Regions from separate parts of the Kitasatospora sp. NPDC127067 genome, predicted to be linked through region 1. Evidence: riboswitches for the same ligand, from Rfam matches in the RefSeq annotation. Region 1 holds a riboswitch; the other holds the start of a gene.
The links. A riboswitch is a leader RNA that binds a small molecule or an ion and turns the genes downstream of it on or off. The one in region 1 is predicted to bind thiamine pyrophosphate.
Positions count from the first base shown of each region.

Region 2: another riboswitch for thiamine pyrophosphate. It lies ahead of thiC (phosphomethylpyrimidine synthase ThiC); the one in region 1 lies ahead of thiO (glycine oxidase ThiO).

Region 1 is NZ_JBHXEM010000145.1:8,398-12,601, forward strand. Features, by position in the region: gene ACFWJ4_RS35745 (polyprenyl synthetase family protein) at 1-98, shown strand, start outside; gene thiE (thiamine phosphate synthase) at 156-809, opposite strand; gene ACFWJ4_RS35755 (Rv2175c family DNA-binding protein) at 809-1,174, opposite strand; gene ACFWJ4_RS35760 (NAD(P)/FAD-dependent oxidoreductase) at 1,217-2,425, opposite strand; TPP riboswitch at 2,509-2,621, shown strand; gene thiO (glycine oxidase ThiO) at 2,625-3,800, shown strand; gene thiS (sulfur carrier protein ThiS) at 3,797-4,036, shown strand; gene ACFWJ4_RS35775 (thiazole synthase) at 4,040-4,204, shown strand, end outside.
Region 2 is NZ_JBHXEM010000049.1:25,193-29,396, reverse strand. Features, by position in the region: gene thiC (phosphomethylpyrimidine synthase ThiC) at 1-1,569, opposite strand, end outside; TPP riboswitch at 1,564-1,698, opposite strand; gene ACFWJ4_RS20625 (DUF5326 family protein) at 1,919-2,119, opposite strand; gene ACFWJ4_RS20620 (hypothetical protein) at 2,380-3,669, shown strand; gene tenA (thiaminase II) at 3,752-4,204, opposite strand, start outside.

The DNA.
Region 1 (4,204 bases):
AGTCGCTGGCCGCGCTGGAGGCCGCTCCGCTCGCCGACGACCGGGCCCGTACGGTGCTGCTGGCCCTGGCCGAGGCCGCCACCGTCCGCAAGTACTGACGGACGGCGACGGCCCCGGGGGCCTGCGGGCCCCCGGATCCCGCTGATCCGGGCCGGTCAGAGCGCGGCGCGCACCCGGCGGGACAGCTCGGCGGCGGCCGCCCGCGGATCCGCCGCGGCGGTGACGGCCCGCACCACGACGATCCTGCGGGCACCGGCGGCCAGCACCTCGTCCAGGTTGCCGAGGTCGATCCCGCCGATCGCGAACCACGGCCGGTCGGTGTCCTGCTTCGCCGCGTACGAGACCAGGCCGAGGCCCGGGGCCGGGCGGCCCGGCTTGGTCGGGGTCGGCCAGACCGGGCCGGTGCAGAAGTAGTCCGTACCGGGTTCGGCGATCGCCGCGTCCACCTCGGACTCGGCGTGGCAGGAACGGCCGATCAGCACGTCCTCGCCGAGGATCGCCCGGGCGGCCGGCACCGGCAGGTCGTCCTGGCCGAGGTGCAGCACGTCCGGCCGGGCCGCGTGGGCGACGTCGGCGCGGTCGTTGACGGCCAGCAGCTTGCCGTGCCGGCGGCAGGCGTCGGCGAAGACCTCCAGGGCCTCCAGCTCCTGCTTGGCCTCCAGACCCTTGTCCCGCAGCTGGACGATGTCCACCCCGCCCGCCAGCGCCGCGTCCAGGAACTCGGCGAGGTCGCCCTGCTCCCGGCGGGCGTCGGTGCACAGGTAGAGCCGGGCGTCGGCCAGCCGGGTACGCAGCGTGTCCGCCGCCATCAGATCAGCATCGCCTGGGCGCGGCGCTTCACCTCGGTGCCGCGGTTCTCCCGCAGCGCCTGGATCGGGCTGCCGGGCAGCGACGGGTCCTCGGTGAAGAGCCACTCCAGGATCTCCACGTCGTTGTACCCGCAGTCCCGCAGGACGGTCAGGGTGCCGGACAGGTGCTTGACCAGGCCCGGGCCGTCGATGAACGCCGCCGGGACCTGCAGCGACTTGTTCGGCCCGCGCCGGACGGCGATCAGGCCGCCGTTCTTGACCAGGTCACGCACCTCGGTGACCCGGACCCCCCACTGCTCCGAGATGTCGGGCAGGTACATCCAGTCGGTGACCAGGGCTTCAATCTTGCTTTCGATCTCACTCACGCCACCAGACTGCCACCTCCGCGGCCCACCGCGCACCAGGCACTACCCCGCGACGGCCGACTTCAGCGGCACCGCCGGGTCGCCCGCGCGGGCCGGATCCAGGGCCGTACCGCGCTCGATCAGCCTCCGCCCCTGGGTGAGGTCGCGCGGCCGGTCCACGGCCAGCAGCGCGCTCGGCACGCCGTCGCGCAGCCAGAGCACCGACCAGTCGCCGTCCCGCGGGGAGCCGCGCCACAGCAGCTCGTCGCCCTCGGCGTGCCGGCCGGCGTACTGGACCATCCGGCCGAACTGCTCGGACCAGAAGTACGGCACCGGGTCGTAGGCCGGCGCGTCCGCGCCCAGGAGCGCTGCGGCCACCGCCTCGCCGGACTGCAGGGCGTGGTCCCAGTGCTGGACGGCCAGCCGGGCACCGGCCCGGGCCGAGGGGTAGCTGACGCAGTCGCCGGCCGCGAACACGCCGGGCACCGAGGTGCGCAGCCGCCCGTCCACCACGACGGCGCCGGCCGCGTCCAGCTCGACCCCGGAGCCGGCCAGCCAGCCGGTCGCGGGGCGGGCCCCGATGCCGACCACCACCTCGTCGGCGGGCAGGTGCGAGCCGTCCGCCAGCAGCACCGCGCCGGGCTCGACGGCGGCCACGCCGACCCCGCAGCGCAGGTCGACCCCGGCCCCGGCGTACCAGGCGGCCATCGCCGAGCCGACCTCGGTCGGCAGTGCGCCGGGCAGCGGCGCCGGGCCGGCCTCGACCACGGTCACCTCGCAGCCCGCCGCGCGGGCCGCGGTGGACACCTCGGCGCCGATCCAGCCCGCGCCGACCAGCACCAGCCGCAGCCCGGGGCGCAGCAGCGCGCGCAGCGCCAGGGCGTCGTCCAGGGTGTGCAGCAGGTGCGCGCGCTCGGCGCCGGGCAGGGCCCGCGGGACGGCGCCGGTGGCGATCACCAGCGAGCCGTACGGGAGGTCGCCGCCGTCGGTGTGCAGCACGCCGGGGGTCAGTCCGGTGGCCCGGCGGCCGGTGAGCAGCTCGATGCCGAGCTGCCCGTAGTCGATGTCCAGGGCGGTGGAGTCGGCCTTGCCGAGCAGCACGTCCTTGGAGAGCGGCGGCCGGTCGTACGGCGCGTGCGGCTCCTCGCCGACCAGCACGATCGGCCCCTGCCGGCCGCCCTGCCGCAGCTTGAGGGCGCACTGCGCCCCGGCCAGCCCGGCTCCGACGACGACCACCTGATCCGTTCCGCTCAGCTCTGCCACGCCCGTCACTGTACTCAGCGCGACGCGGCGGCCTGCGGGCCGTCCGCCCGCTGTACGGGCCTTCGGCCGGGCCGACCCCCGGCGTTAAGGTGGGGGCACCACACGGGAGCCCGGCGCACCGGGCTGAGAGGCGGGCTGGCACGGCCTGCGACCGTCCGAACCTGATCCGGGTCATACCGGCGAAGGGAGAAGAGCAGCTTTGTCACGCTTGCCATCAGGCGCCCACGCCGACGTGCTGGTGATCGGCGGGGGCGTCATCGGCCTCGCCGTCGCCTGGCGCGCCGCGCAGCGCGGGCTGCGGAACGTGATCGTGGTCGACCCCTCCCCCGGCGGCGGGGCCGCCGGGGTCGCGGCCGGGATGCTCGCCCCGGTCACCGAGCTGCAGTACGGCGAGGAGCCGCTGCTGCGCCTCGGGATGGCCTCGAACGAGCGGTACGCGGCCTTCGCCGCCGAGCTCTCCGAGGCGAGCGGCGGCCGGGACACCGGCTACCGCCGCTGCGGCACCGTCGCCGTGGCGCTGGACTCCGACGACCGCGAGGAACTGCGCGAGCTGCACGCCTTCCACCAGCGGCTCGGTCTGGACTCGACCTGGCTGACCGGCCGGGAGGCCCGCAGGCTGGAGCCGATGCTCGCCCCCGGCGTGCGCGGCGGCCTGCACGTCGCGGACGACCACCAGGTGGACCCCCGGCGCCTGCTCACCGCCCTGGCCGCCGCCTGCGAGAACGCGAACGTCCTGCTGCACCGCGCCGAGGCCGTCGAGCTGCTGGTCGAGGACGGCCGCGCGACCGGCGCCCGGCTCTCGACCGGGGAACGGGTGGGCGCCGGACAGGTCGTCCTCGCCGCCGGCCCGCACAGCCACCGGCTGCCCGGCCTGCCCGACGGTGTGCTGCCCGCGATCCGACCGGTGAAGGGGCAGGTGCTGCGGCTGCACGTCCCGGACGCCTACCGCCCGTTCCTGTCCCGCAACGTCCGCGCCGTCGTCCGCGGCCGGCACCTGTACCTGGTGCCCCGGGAGAACGGCGAGCTGGTGGTCGGCGCGACCACCGAGGAGCAGGGCTACGACACCACCGTCACCGCCGGCGGGGTGTACGAACTCCTGCGCGACGCCCACGAGTTGGTCCCGGGAATCACCGAACTCCCGCTGCTGGAGACCTCCGCCGGGCTGCGCCCCGGATCGCCGGACAACGCCCCGCTGCTCGGCCCGACGTCACTGCCCGGGCTGGTCGCCGCCACCGGCCACTACCGCAACGGCGTGCTGCTCACCCCGGTGACCGCCGACCTGGTCTCCGAGTACCTGGCCACCGGTGAAGTCCCCGAAACGGCAAGGCCGTTCACGCCCCTGCGCTTCTCCCCCGAACCCCCCGCTGCGAAGGCCTCCGCATGACCGAGATCGCCCCGAACGAGATCACCCCGAACGAGATCGCCCTGACCGTCAACGGCGAGCCCCGCCGGGTGTCCGCCACGACCACCCTCGCCGAGGTGGTGGCCGCCGTCAGCGCCGCCAACACCGGTGTCGCCGCCGCGCTCAACGAGGCCGTGGTGCCCCGCGGTTCGTGGCCCGGGACGGCGCTGGCCGGCGGCGACCGGATCGAGATCCTCACCGCCGTGCAGGGAGGCTGAACCATGGCCGACGACCTTCTGACCATCGCCGGGACGGCCTTCTCCTCCCGGCTGATCATGGGCACCGGGGGCGCCCCCAGCCTGGAGGTCCTGGAGCGCGCGCTGCTCGCCTCCGGCACCGAGCTGACCACCGTCGCGATGCGCCGGGTCGACGCCACCACCCAGGGC
Region 2 (4,204 bases), on a different contig from region 1:
CGGGTCGAGGGCCAGGTTGAACTGGTCCTCCCAGCGGAACTCGAAGCGGGCGTCGGAGAGGGCGTCGTCCCAGGCCTGGGCGCCGGGGTGGCCCTTGGCCAGGTCGGCGGCGTGGGCGGCGATCTTGTAGGTGATCACTCCGGTCTTGACGTCGTCCCGGTTGGGCAGGCCCAGGTGCTCCTTGGGGGTCACGTAGCAGAGCATCGCGGTGCCCCACCAGGCGATCATCGCCGCGCCGATGCCCGAGGTGATGTGGTCGTAGCCGGGGGCGACGTCCGTGGTCAGCGGGCCGAGGGTGTAGAACGGCGCCTCGTCGCAGATCTCCTTCTGGAGATCCATGTTCTCCTTGATCTTGTTCATCGGGACGTGGCCCGGGCCCTCGATCATCACCTGGACGTCGTGCTCGCGGGCGATCCGGCCGAGCTCGCCGAGGGTCTTCAGCTCGGCGAACTGCGCCTCGTCGTTGGCGTCCGCGATCGAGCCCGGGCGCAGGCCGTCGCCGAGCGAGAAGGTGACGTCGTAGGAGGCCAGGATGGAGCAGAGTTCCTCGAAGTTGGTGTAGAGGAAGTTCTCCTGGTGGTGGGCCAGACACCAGGCCGCCATGATCGAGCCGCCGCGCGAGACGATGCCGGTCTTGCGGCGCGCGGTGAGCGGGACGTAGCGCAGCAGCACGCCGGCGTGGACGGTCATGTAGTCGACGCCCTGCTCGCACTGCTCGACGATCGTGTCCCGGTAGACCTCCCAGCTCAGCTCCTCGGCCCTGCCGTCCACCTTCTCCAGGGCCTGGTACAGCGGCACGGTGCCGATCGGCACCGGGGAGTTGCGCAGGATCCACTCGCGGGTGGTGTGGATGTTGCGGCCGGTGGAGAGGTCCATGACGGTGTCCGCGCCCCAGCGGGTGGCCCAGGTCATCTTCTCCACCTCCTCCTCGATCGAGGAGGTGACGGCGGAGTTGCCGATGTTGGCGTTGATCTTCACCAGGAAGTTGGTGCCGATGACGGCCGGCTCCACCTCCGGGTGGTTCACGTTGACCGGGATGACGGCCCGGCCGCGGGCCACCTCGGCGCGCACGTACTCCGGCGCCAGGCCCTCGCGCAGCGCCACGAACTCCATCTCCGGCGTCACCACGCCCCGCTTGGCGTAGGCGAGTTGGGTGACGGCGGCGCCACCGCGACCGCGCAGCGGGCGACGCGGCCGGCCGGGGAAGACGGCGTCCAGGTTGCGCAGGTTCCCGCCGCGCGGCGAGGTGTGCTTGATCCCGTCGTCCTCGGGGCGCGGCTCGCGGCCGTCGTACTCCTCGACGTCGCCGCGCTGGCGGATCCAGGCGTCCCGCAGGGCGGGCAGGCCGCGCCGCACATCGGGCTCGAAGGACGGGTCGGTGTACGGGCCGGAGGTGTCGTACAGCGGGACGGACCCGCCGTTGGTGAGCCGCACCTCGCGGTACGGAACGCGCAGGTCGGGACGCGACCCCTCGCGGTAGGACTTGCGCCAGGCCGGGGTCGGGTAGCCGGTGCGCTCGCTGCTGGGGGCGCCCTGGGCAGACTGCGGCTGTGCTTCGAACGTGGTCATCTGACCTCTACTCCCTACGCCGGCATTACCCGGTCAGGTTCCTGCGGTCGACGCAGCCGTCGGTCCGTCCGTCGACGTCCCGGTCAGCGTCCTCTCAGCCCGGTGCTCCGAGCTCCCGCGTCGCAGGCGGTGTTGCCTGCACACGACGCCCAACACCGTAGCGAGCCGATCGCCGCAGGTCCAGAGCGCCCCACGAGCCGGTCACCCCGTCCCGTCGAGCGACCGGTGTCGTCGTCGACCTCTTCGGCTACTACCGCAACCAGTAGCCGATCGGATACCGGAGAACGGCCGAGGCCCGGTCCCCCTCTCGTGGGGGCCGGGCCTCAGGGCGGCGTTACGGGGTGGTGGGTCAGCTCTTGGCGGCCTTCTTCACCAGGACCACCACGGCGGCGGCGATGCCGACCACCACCAGCAGCTTGATCACGATCGAGAGCAGGGCGCCGACGACGCCGAACACGAAGGCGACGATGTTCCAGGCCAGCACCAGGACCAGCACCGGGATGACGATGTTGCGCACCCAGGAGGGCAGCGACTTCCAGAGCTCAGCCATGTCGGTTCCTCTTCTCCCCTCGGGTCGGCCGCCGTCCGGTGCCGCATCCCGCTTGCTTTCGGTACTTCGATCGTACGGTGGCGCGAGTGCCGGAACGAGGCCCAACGGCCCGGAGAGAACCCCGAGATCACCCCGAGCCCGACCCCCCGGGTGACCCCCGAGAATTCGTCCGGCGGCGTACAACCCCCGGCGTTCCCAAGCGTCCAACCAGTGCCGGAAGAACACCCGTCCGGTGCCATCGACCAGGGGGGAACCTGATCATGCGGGCCAGAACAGCCGTGTCCACCGCCGCTCTCGCGGCGCTCAACCTGACCGTGGCGGCGCTCGCCGCGGTCCCGGCGACCGCGGCACCGGCGGCCGTGACCGCCGCCGCCGACGTGACCGCACCGGCCGGGTTCGTCGGGATGTCCCCGACCCGGATCCTGGACACCCGCTCCTACGACCAGACCCCGTCGCACGACCACTTCGGACCGCTCAAGGAAGGCGAGTACTACAGCACCCCGGTCTCGCAGCGCTGCGGCAACCACCCGCCGATGTACTGCGGCTCCGCCGTGCCGACCGACGCCACGGCCGTGGTGGTCAACCTCACCGTGACCGACCCGACCGCCGACGGCTTCGTCACGCTCGCCCCCAAGGCCGGCCCGGCCGGCACCAAGCCCGCCACCTCCAGCATCAACTTCAAGGCCGGCCAGACCATCTCCAACCTGGTCACGATCGCGGTCGGTCCGGTCGGTCGGGGCGCCCCGTGGATCAACGTCTACAACAACGCGGGCACCGCCCATGTCGTGCTCGACGTGGTCGGGTACTACCGGACCGCGGCGACCGACAAGTACGGCCCGCTGACCCCGACCCGGATCGCCGACAGCCGCAGCGACGGCACCGGGCGGCTCGGCGGCGACGCGGTGCGCAGCTACCAGGTCGCCCGCCCCGAGCTGGGGACCGCGGACGCCACCTCGGTGGTCCTCAACGTCACCACCACGGACGGCTCCTGGGACAGTTTCCTGACCGCGTACCCGAGCGGGACGCAGCGGCCCGCCTACGGCTCGAACGTCAACTTCCCGGTGGGATCGACGGTCGCGAACCAGGTCGTGGTGCCGGTCGGCGCGGACGGGCGGATCGACGTCTACAACCGCGCCGGCTGGGTGCACGTGATCGTCGACGTCGTCGGTTACTACGGGCCGTCCGGAAGGGGCCTGTTCAGCGCGCTCACGACGCCGGTCCGCAACCTCGACACCCGGATCACCGGTGGCAAGCTCCAGCAGGGGGCGACCACGACCGTCCAGGCCGTGCCCGCGGACGGCTCCGTCCCGAACGTGCTGGGTGTCGAGGCCAACGTCACGATCACCGACGTCACCGACTCCGGCCACCTCACGGTGTTCCCGGGCGGGGGCCTGCCGCCGAACACCTCCACCGTGAACGTCGAACCCGGGCAGACCGTCGCCAACTCGGTGACCACCGGGGTCACCGGCGGGGGCACCTACTCGGTCTTCAACCACGGCGGCCCGGTGAACGTCGTCGCCGACCTGACCGGCTACTTCGTCACCGGCTGACCGGGCACCGCCCGCCCGTCGTCCGCCCGTCGTACAGGTGCCGTGCGGACGGCGGACGGCGGGCGGCCGCACCCGCGCGGCTTCAGACCGGCCAGCGCTCTCCGCGCCAGGCGGCGTCCCAGAACATCCACTCGTAGCGCGAGGTGGTCACGAAGTGCTCGACCACCTTGCGGCGCTCGGCCGCGGACAGCTCCTCACCGAGCCGGTCGGTGAGCGCCAGCGCCCGGCGGACCACCGACTGGAAGGCCTCGTCGCCGTAGGTGGCGATCCACTTGCTGTACAGCGGGTCGGGCGAGCCCTGGGCGAGCAGCGCCTCGCCGACCCGGGCGTAGATCCAGTAGCAGGGCAGCACCGCGCCGACCGCCTCGGCGAACGAGCCGCCGTAGACGGTGGCCAGCAGGTAGCTGGTGTAGGCCCGGGTGGTGGGCAGCACGGGCTCGGCGGCGGCCTCCTCGGCGGTGCCGCCGAAGGCGGTCAGGAACTCGGCGTGCATGCCCTGCTCGGCGGCGAGCGCGCCGACCGCGTCGTCGGCGAA